One region of the Lentisalinibacter sediminis genome, then DNA from elsewhere that is predicted to be linked to it. Evidence: riboswitches for the same ligand, from Rfam matches in the RefSeq annotation. Region 1 holds a riboswitch; the other holds the start of a gene.
What was found. Region 1 has a riboswitch for cyclic di-GMP ahead of ACJMKX_RS05805 (putative Ig domain-containing protein). Riboswitches for the same ligand answer to the same signal wherever they lie in the genome.

Region 2: another riboswitch for cyclic di-GMP. It lies ahead of ACJMKX_RS02020 (FAD-binding protein); the one in region 1 lies ahead of ACJMKX_RS05805 (putative Ig domain-containing protein).

Annotation. Positions count from the first base shown of each region.
Region 1 is NZ_JAPDRF010000003.1:198,568-203,634, forward strand. It holds gene ACJMKX_RS05800 (ATP-grasp domain-containing protein) at 1-1,155, shown strand, start outside; gene ACJMKX_RS05805 (putative Ig domain-containing protein) at 1,165-3,717, opposite strand; cyclic di-GMP riboswitch class I at 3,872-3,956, opposite strand; gene ACJMKX_RS05810 (hypothetical protein) at 4,223-4,672, opposite strand; gene ACJMKX_RS05815 (acyl-CoA thioesterase) at 4,783-5,067, opposite strand, start outside.
Region 2 is NZ_JAPDRF010000001.1:411,048-416,114, forward strand. It holds gene gdhA (NADP-specific glutamate dehydrogenase) at 1-250, opposite strand, end outside; gene ACJMKX_RS02005 (DUF6491 family protein) at 352-789, shown strand; gene ACJMKX_RS02010 (FFLEELY motif protein) at 796-1,539, opposite strand; gene ACJMKX_RS02015 (hypothetical protein) at 1,632-2,303, opposite strand; cyclic di-GMP riboswitch class I at 2,538-2,620, shown strand; gene ACJMKX_RS02020 (FAD-binding protein) at 2,753-4,144, shown strand; gene ACJMKX_RS02025 (glutathione S-transferase N-terminal domain-containing protein) at 4,180-4,941, opposite strand.

The sequences.
Region 1 (5,067 bases):
ATGCTGCCGAAGGCGGAACGGATTCTGGAGGAATTCGACGGTTCGGTCGACGCCGTCATCACCCACTGGGATTTTCCCAGCACCGTCATGACGCCGATACTGCGCAAGCGGCTGGATCAGCCCGGTCCGAGTGTGGAAGCCGCGCTGATGTGTGAACACAAGTACTGGTCGCGGGTGGAGCAGAAGCGCGTGGCGCCTGATGTCGTGCCGCCCTTCGCGGCGGTGAATCCTTTCGCCGACGAGCCGCTGTCAGGACTCGACGTCGACTTCCCGTTCTGGCTGAAACCGGTCACCGCTCATTCATCCAACCTGGGCTTTCTGATCGAGGACCGCAAAGACTTCGACAAGGCGCTGCCGAAAATCCGGGAAAATATCCACCTGTTCGGCGAACCGGTGAACCATCTCATGGGATTCGCGGACATACCGGAGGAGATAAACGGCATCGACGGTTATCACTGCATCGCAGAAGGAATCATCTCGAAGGGCCGCCAGTGCACGCTGGAGGGCTACCGATATCAGGGGGAGTTCGAGATCTACGGCGTGGTCGACACCATCCGCGACCGCCACGTGCAGAGCGTGCTGTCACGTTACCAGTATCCTTCCTCCGTCCCCCGCGACACGCAGGAGCGGATGAAGGAGATAGCCACCACGATACTGGACGGCTTCGGTTATGACGACGCGCCGTTCAACGTGGAGTTCTACTGGGACCGGGACAGTGACGACTTGGCGCTGCTCGAGATCAACGGCCGCATCTCCCAGTCGCACTGTCCGCTGTTCGCTCTGGTGGACGGTGCCTCGCATCAGCAGGTCGTGATCGACCTGGCCCTCGGCGAACGGCCGCAGCCGCCCCACCGGGAGGGGGATCACAAGGTCGCCGCCAAGTTCATGATGCGCGTCTTCGAGGACGGCGTCGTCGCCCATGCCCCTGGACCGGGCGACGAGAAGATGCTGAAGGAGCGCTTCCCCGAGGCGCGCTTCTCGTGCCACGTCAGCGACGGCCAGTCCCTGGAGGAACTCCCCTTCCAGGACAGTTACAGCTACAACATCGCGGACGTCTACCTGGGCGGCAAGGACCAGCACGAGTTGCTGGAGAAATACGACGAGACCAAGCAGCTCATACCGCTGGAGATCCTGCGCCGCCCGGAGATCGTCTGACGGGCCGCCCTACTGGACCGTCTTTGCGGCGGGCGCGGAGTAGTCGCTCTCCACGCCCGACGTGTTGTAGGACGTCGCCACGAACTCGTAGGTGCCCGGCACCAGGTTTTCGACCACGTAGGTGGTCACGCCGGGATTGTCGATGGTCACCGAGTTCGGATAGCTGCCGGACGTCGTGCCCCAGTAGATGCGGTAACCCGCCAGATCGACCAGCGGCGTGCCGTCCGTGTTTTCCGTGGGCGGCGACCAGCTCAGCGTGACCGAGCCCATGGCGATGGCCTCCACCGTGACCGAGAATGCACCCAGGGAGGCGGAGGCCTCACCGTCGCTGACGCTGATGACGATATTGCCGTAGGTCCCCACGTCGCCGGCCTGCGGCGTGCCGGACAGGCGGCCGGTACCGGTATCGAACGCCGCCCAGGCCGGCTTGTTCGTAACGGAGAAGCTGAGGCTGTCACCGTCCGGGTCGCTGGCGCCGGGTGTGAAAGCGTACTGGGTGCCTTCCGTCACCGCCGTCGCCGGGTTGCCGGAGATCGTGGGCGCCGAGTTGGTGACCACGGCCTGCACCGTGATCGTGAAGGCCGGCAGCGAGGCAGAATCCTGGCCGTCACTCACGCTGATCACGATATTGCCGTAGGTGTCGGCGTCGCCGCTGACGGGTGTACCCGAGAGTCGGCCTGTGGTTGTGTCGAAAGACGCCCAGGCAGGCTTGTTCGCGATATCGAAAACGAGTGCGTCCCCGTCGTCGTCGCTGGCGCTCGGCGTGAACTGGTAGGCCACCCCCTCGTTCACCGTCGTGGCGGGGCTGCCGGAGATCACGGGCGCACTATTGGTCACAATCGCGCGCACCTCGATCGCGAACGGTCCCAATGCGGCCTGCGCCTCGCCGTCCGTCACGGTAATGGTGATGTCGGCATAGACATCGGCGTCGCCCGCTGCGGGCGTGCCGAAGAGGCGGCCGGTAGCCGTATCGAAACTGGCCCAGACCGGCATGTTCACTATATCGAAGGTCAGCGTATCGCCGTCCGCATCGCTGGCGCTCGGCGTGAAATTGTAGGACGCGCCTTCGCTGACCGAGGCCGGGGGGCTGCCGCTGATCGTCGGCGCGGTGTTCGTCACCAGCTGCCGCACCTCCACCGCGAACGGGCCCAGCGAGGCCGTCGCTACCCCGTCGCTCACCGTGATGGTGATGTCGGCATACGTACCTGCATCACCGGCGCCCGGCGTTCCGAACAGCTCGCCGGTGCCGGCGTCGAAACTCGCCCATGCAGGACGGTTGGCGATCTCGAAAATGAGGGCATCACCGTCCTGATCCGACACGGTCGGCGCGAAGCTGTAGCGCTCGCCTTCGGTAACGACGACCGGCGGATCGCCGCTGATGGTCGGCGGACCATTCGTCGACGGCATGTCGCCGTCGTTCCGTGCGGTGCCGTTGACGGTATCCAGCTCGTCCTGGCTGCCGTCGGCCACGGCGATGATGGCAGCATCGAGTAGCCCGACCGAGTCCCGGGGCACGATACCCTCGACCTCCTTCGGCGAGGTGCCAGGGTTGAGGCCGGCGAGCACCGTCTCGAGATCGTCCAGTTCCGGTGCCGGCATCACGGCCTTGGCCGCGGCCAGGCCCACCCGGACCTGCTCCAGCGCCGCCGCGCTGACAGGCACTTCCGTCGTGGTGGCACCCGCGGCATCCGGCATCACCTGGCGGATGGAATCGTCCATCGCGCCCATGGCGTCGACGCCGTTGACATGCAGCCGGTTCGCAATCGCCTCCAGCAATGTCTGCGTCGCGGCGACCGTCGCCACGGCGGCGATACGCGCATCCGCCCTCGCGCCGCCGGCGCCGTCGAGCTTGCCGTCCGTGAGATCGGAGGCGATCGCGGCCACGACCGCATCGCCGTCCACCTGGCGGCCCACGGCGATGAGCGAATCCCGGGTCCGACGGATCGTCTCGCCCAGTGTCTCGGAGGCCTTCACCATCTCCGCGATGGTGGCGGCGTCTATCGCCTGCGTCATGATCGGTTCGCCCGACAGAGTAACGAGGCCGCTGTTCAGCTTCGTCGTCACCCGGTTCAGTGCGATGGCCATATTCTCTTTCGTCAGGCCGCCCGGCAGTTCGGCGGCGAGTTCCGCCGCGAGCGTGCTGAACGGGTTCAGGTTCGACACGGTCTTCCTGCCCGGCTCGAGCGCCACGCTCTTCAGCACGAAATCCGGCGCCAGGCCGGTTACCAGGTCAGTGCCGCCCTGCGCGTCGATGGACAGTGGATAGTGCTTGCCTTTAGCGCGCACGGTGATGTTGTAGCCGGCGCTGGCATCGCTGTTCATGCTGCCGAGTTCGGTGCCGTCGGCGGCGGCGATGCGCACCGTCGCGCCGACGATGGGCCCGTCACCCACGCTGCCCGACACTTCGTGATCGCGCAGGATCTCGCCGGTGGCGCCGCCGGGATCGTTGGCAATGGGCTGCTCCGCCACTTCCTCTTCCATGAGACAGCCGCTCAGCGCGAGCGACATCACGGGAAGAATCAGCAGCCTGTTCAGTATTGCTGGCGCGAAATATAGGCGCATAACGGCACTCCTGCCTGTGTCTGGCGGGCTATCCGATCAAAAGACGCAGCTTCAGGCTGCGGGGTAATGTCGAATCGAAACGCTGCCGGGGGTCGGCGAACGAGCGCTCTTGTTATTGGGACGCCGGCATGAAACCGGTGAGCGCCCTGCTCCTGTTGGCAACCCCGCTGTCGTAGGCTCTCGCCCGTAGACCGGTGGCTTTGCGTCCCGATCTTTCGATCGGTTTGCCCTTTTCAACTAACTCGATTCTCTGTCGTCAGCAGACCTCGGTGTTCGAGACCGTCTGTTGAGGACGCACTCTAGCACCGATTATGTGGAGCACAACATGTCTCAAAACGCCGACACGTAGATGCCGAAAAGCACTGCGGCGAGTCGCGATGAGTTATGTCGTCTGCGGCTGTGCGCGTGGTTACGGAACGCAGCGCGACGGCGATATTTTCCATAACGAAAAAAGAAGGCCCCGCACGCAGGCGGGGCCTTTGCTCTGCGGAATCGCGCAGCGATGCTATTTCATGGTGATCTCGCGCATGAGGTAGGCGCCGGTGATCTCGCGCATCGCCGGATAATTCTGTACGAGTTGCTCGGAGCGCTCTTCCTGCTCCTCGCTCCACTTCGCCATGAACGCGTCATAGCGTTCCTTCGACGGGGCCAGATCCGCTGTCTCCGAGAACTTGATGACCAGCAGCAGATTGAAATCGCCGCTCGCTGCGAGCTGACTCGAGTAGATCGCGTAATCCTCGATATGGCCGAGTTCTTTGGCGAGCTCGTTGGCGGCCACCCAGGTGTCGCGGATCCCTTCCAGATAGGTATCCATCATGTTCGGCTTCACCTTGATCGCCGAGATCTGATAGACGGAGTCGCTGATGTCGTAGTCTTTCCAGGGCTCCAGTTCGGCCATCGCCGAGGACGAAAACGCCAGCAGAACGGCGATTGCCGACAGTCGAATGATACGCATGATTCTCTCCCTTGATCCTTCGTTGTTGTGATTGTCATCCGGTCAGCGATGCGGACCGGATGCGCGGAGAATAGCACGGATGGGAAAATCGACGACGGCGGGAAGGGACGCTAGATCGTCCGCAGGCTGTCGCGTGTGCGCAGCCGAGCGTCGCGTCGCACCTGCGCCGAACGGTACCGCCGTTTCTCGTCGTCGGTCTCCGGCACGACGTCCGGCACGACAGTGGGGCGACCTGTCTCGTCGAGACCGACGAACGTGAGGTATGCGGAAACTACGTGGCGGACCTCGCCGGTGCGGCTGTTCTCGGCCACGACCCGCACACCGATCTCCATCGAGGTATTCCAGGAACGATTGACGGAGGCTTTCACCACCAGTGTCTCGCCGGTGCGCGCGGG
Region 2 (5,067 bases), on a different contig from region 1:
GCCAGGCCCGATTCACGTGCACGTTGCCACTGTCGTCTTCCCAGGTGACGCGGAAGACGATGATTCGGTCCGGCTCCGTCATGCGCTCGAGTATGCGCGCCTGGCGGTAGGCGCTATTGGCATGGACCAGCGGCATCACCGAGCGGGCGAGTTCACAGACGGCCTGGATGAATTCGGGCTCGTGGGCGTTGCGCTTCTCCAGCCCCTGCATGAACGCCTTCAGCATCCTCTCCGGTTTAGCACTGTCCATCGTCCGGCCTCCTTCTCCCGGTTGCTTGACGGCTGCGGTCACGCGGTACTATACCAACAGGCATACGGATACGCGGCGGAAGCCGGGACAAGGAGAAGGTTATGAACATGGACAGGAACTGGCCACGAAACGTGCTGGCCGCAGCGGCCATACTGCTGCTCGCAGGCTGTGCCGCCACCGGTCCGCGGGAAGCGAAGCCCACCGATGTCGCCGCCGATGATCCGGAGGCGGTCCGTTGCGTAGTGCTGATGCGCATCGAACGCACAAAGGTCATCGATGACGAGAACATCTTCTTCTACATGAAGGACGGCACGATCTATCGCAATCAGCTGCCGCGCGCGTGCCCGGGACTCGGCCGGGAAGAGCGTTTCATGTACAAGGTGCCCACCGGGCGCCTGTGCGATCTCGACGTCATCACGGTGCTGACCGATTTTGCGGGAGGCCTCAGGCCCGGGGCCGGCTGCGGTCTCGGCAGTTTCCATCCGGTGGACCCGGAAGAGGCCGATGAGCTGATCGAGATCCTGCAGCGGGACGAGTAGGGGGCTTCAGGCCGGCGACTCCGCCGGCGGCGCCTCGTCGTCGTCGGTGAGCCGGAACGGCTGCGGATGCTCCGCGAAGATCCGTTCCATGAGACGGGTTTCCCGGTCCTCGATGGTCTGCAGGAATTCCTCGGCGCCGCCCATGGCCCGGAAGGCCCTGAAGCCGTCTTCCAGGAAGTCGTGCAGCGCACCGAAGCCCGCCAGATGGGCCGGGCCGTGTGACATGCGGATGAGGGTATAGATCATGGGCAGTTTCACGAGGCGCTCCAGGTCCCGGCCGGCCTCGAGGATGAAACCGATCTGGCGCTCGCGGTCCTCCCGGCGGCCGACTGTGCGGTAGGCCTCGGCGTAGCTCTCCTCGTCGATCGCCTTGCCCGCGCCGAGCGCCCGCGTCATCTCGCCGTCGAGTTCCTGGCTCAGCACCTCCAGCTGCACGGCCATCCGCATCGACTCCTGGGCCTGGGCGGGCAGCATGCGCTTCAGGATGGGCGAGGCGCGTTCGAGCTGGGTGTCGCGGGGGAGGTAGTCCTTGTCGGTGTAGAGCTCCTCCAGGAAGAACTCGACGCCGGGGCGATAACGCTCGCGCTCCTGCAGGTCCGCGTAGGTTCGCTCCAGGCGGCCCGCCTGCCAGCGCTGCAGTGCCTGGAGTTCCTCCTGGAGGCCGGGATCGTCGCTGAACTGCGCGCGCAGGCTGCGGTTGCGCACCAGCAGCTCGTCCAGGCTCATCCGGCTGATTTCTTCTCCGCTCATGTCTCCGATATAGCGCCGCCGGCGCCCGGCTCAACCCGCGCGCATTGTCCCGTTTTTACGCGGGTCTTGCCAATGGCGGCGCGACGTCCACGTCAGAACGGCTTGGTCGCGCCCAGAAAGGCCACGGAGGCGATGCCGATCCAGTACACGTAGGCCATGCCGCGGCCGATGGCGAGCTCCGACGCCAGCCGTTGCTCCAGCGCCGGATTCGGCCCCTTCTCGGCGAGCTCGCGGAAGATCGGCACCCAGTGGCGCATGATGAATCGCAGCCCGAGACCGATCACCAGCAGCAGGCTGTAGACAAGCACCTTGGTGGAGTACCAGTCCGCGCGGAAGGGCCAGTCCGTGACAAACGACCAGATAGCGGCCAGGAACAGCGCAGGGATGACGACGTAGCGGATGGCCTCGTCGATCTTGGTGAGCCGCAGCCCCCGGTCCGTATCCCGGTACACGAACGCGGCCCAGGTGAGCGACAGCCACGCGAAGGCGAGGATCCACACGATCCACAGCCAGCCACCGCCGTAGTCGTGCACTCCCAGGTTGAAGCCCATGTGCAGGCCGAGAGGCAGCAGCAGGATGATGCCCGTGCGGGCGAGGATATCGATCCGGTAGGCGGTCTCCATATGCCGCCGGCGCTCGTCCAGTGAAAGTTTCGGATTCGCCACGTTGTAGGACGTCTGGAAGACGCCCCATTCACCGCCCAGCCAGTAGACCATCGCAAGGATGTGTAGCCAGCGCAGGACGGACTCCGGATTGATGTACATCGCTCTCCCCGATTTCTTCTTCCCGGACTCTTGACGGTTACCCACGGCATTTAAGCAGCATCGGGGAGGGCCCGGCATAGTGGCAAACCGAAGGCGCCTGGCCCTGCAACGGCGGGTCAGGCTGCCTCGTTCGGCACGGAAAACGCGCGGCGATTTGACATCATGCCGTGCCGGAACCTGTCGGGCTCTGCCCACGATTGACAGTCTGTCGGCACCGTGCGACGCTCGGCCCTCGTTTGAAAAAGGCACACCGTTCGAAAGGGCGGGTCGCAAAGCCACCGGTCCCCGGCCGTTGCCGGGACAGCGGAGCTGCCAGACGGAAGCGCGATTCGGCGTTCTGCCGCGCGCGCCCATCCGGGCCATCCTCCGCTCATTCCCGCTCCGGGACCGATGACCGGCAACGTGCCGCAGTCCGTTGGCGGGATCCGTCCCGCGGAGGAACGACACCGATGAGAGATGCAGCCAGCCACGACCGGGTCCGCGACTGGATCCACCGCGATGTTCGATCCGGCACGTCACGGCGCGCCGGCCGCCGCACGCCGGTGCTGCCGGTGCTCCAGCCCGAGACGCCCGAGGCGCTGCGCGATCTGCTGCAGACGGGGTCGGGCCTCCCGGCACCGCTCCGTCCGATGGGTGCCGGCAGCGCGTCGACGCCCTGCTCGGCGGCGGAGGGCGGCACGGTCATCGATATGACGGCCCTCGATGGGGTGCTCGAGATCGGTGACGAGCACGTCACCGTGCAGGCCGGACTCCGGTTGCAGCGCCTCGCCGACGAACTGGGGGGCTACGGGCTCGAACTGGCCGGCGGGCATGATCTGATGGGCCGAACGGTCGGCGGGGCAGTGGCCGGCGCCTGCATCGGGCCCGGCACCGGCGCCGGCACCCGTCTGTTCTCCAGCCAGGTCGTCAGCATGAAGGTCGTGACGCCCGAGGGCGGCGAGCTCACCGTCGACGCGTCCCGCCCGCACCTGCTGGACATGTTCCGGCTGAGCTACGGTCTGCTCGGGGTCATCCACGAGGTGACGTTGCGGGTCCGGCCCATGAGCCCCTTCACCATCCGGCGGCGGCGTTGCAGCACGGCCGAGCTGGCCGCCGTCACCGACCGGCTGCTGGGCTCGAGCCTTGGCCTGCGCTTCTACCTGCTGCCGTTCCGCGATCAGGTGTATCTGGAACTCCGCCGCAACGGCGACGAAGACACCCAGGTCAACCGCCTGTTGTGGAAGATCAAGGACTGGGGCGAGAGCACGATTCTGCCGGCGATGACCAACTCCATGTCCTGGATCGTGCCGATCCCGGCGCTGCGCTACGGCATGATCGACCGCATCAACGGTGCGGGGCAGACGCTGTTCAGCGCCCCCGTCCACGCCGGCAGCGCGGCGGTAGAGCAGGGCGGTGACCGTGCAGGGGGGCGGAGCGGCCGGCGGCTCGCGTGTTCCAGCTGGTGTTTCCCCGCGGCCGAGTTCCCGCTGATCGTGCAGGCCTACCGGGAATTCTGTCGGGACTACTACGCCCGTACGCGGTTCCGCTGCGACATGCCCACCGTCGGCTACCGGCTTGCCCAGGACCGCAGCGCGTTGCTCTCGCCCTCGTTCGACGGACCGGTGTTCGTGCTGCGGGCGGTGAGCACGCCCCGTCCGCAATGGCAGGATTTCGTGCTCGAGTTCGCCGATTTCGCCGAGAAATGGAACGGCATCCCGTTCCTGGACCAGACGGACGGACTGTCGACCGCTCAGGTCGCCGCCTCGCTGGGCAGCCGGCTCGAGTTCTTCCGCAAGATGCGCCGGCGGCTCGATCCCGACGGGCGCCTGCTCAATCCCTACCTGGCCCAGTTCTTCCTCTAGAACCGCGGGGGGGGGCTACACGAGAGCGGCGTGCGTCAGCCGTAGGTGCGGTCGAGGTACTCCACGATATCGCCGGACTCCGCCAGCTCGGTGTCCGTGTTCGGATCCACCAGGTAAGGGATGGAGACGCGCCCGGCGCGGGACTTCAGTGCGCGGCGGTTCTCCAGCTCCGGCTGGCCTTCCATGCCCAGTGCGTCGCGAACGACGGGCGGCACCCAGTCGCTCGCCTGCGTCCGGCCCGCCGAGCGCAGGATATAGGGGATCTCCAACTCGCACAGCCGCTCGCGCACGACACGCGCGAACGGGCTCGACTCGAAGCTGTAGAGCTCGAGCAGCCGTTCCGGACGACTGCCGGAGGGGCGGGCCCGGGTGCCCGCGGTGAAGCGCGGGATGCCGGCCAACGTGGACGAGAACTTCTGCAGGCTCTGCGCCTGCCAGCGCAGGGGTACGTCGCGCCGGCCATAGGTGACGAACAGGTACTCGATGATATCCGCGGACTCGTACATGCTGGCTCCCGTGTTCGGGTCCACGAGGAACGGGAACTGCGCCTTGCCGCCTCGGGCCAGAACCTCGGGCCGGAAGCGCTCGCCACCCTTCGGGCAGGGATAGATGACCGCATCCAGATCCAGCTCTGTCAGCACTTCCCGGACCAGACGGCAGAACGGGCAGCCCTCGAACTCGTAGAGCTCCAGCATCTTCTCCGGCTTGTCCAGAGCCGGGTGGGCCTGGATGCCGTTGAAGCCGCGCAGGAAAGAGGTGGCGGTGGAGGAGAGGACGTCTAGCGTGCGGTGGATCATCGGGACTCCCTCGGTCGTGGCGGGGCAACGGTGGAACGCGATGATGCGGCCGCGGCCCGGCGGACGCAATACGATACCGCCGCAACCCGGATTCGATTGCGCTTCTTCAATGCCCGCGCGGGCAGG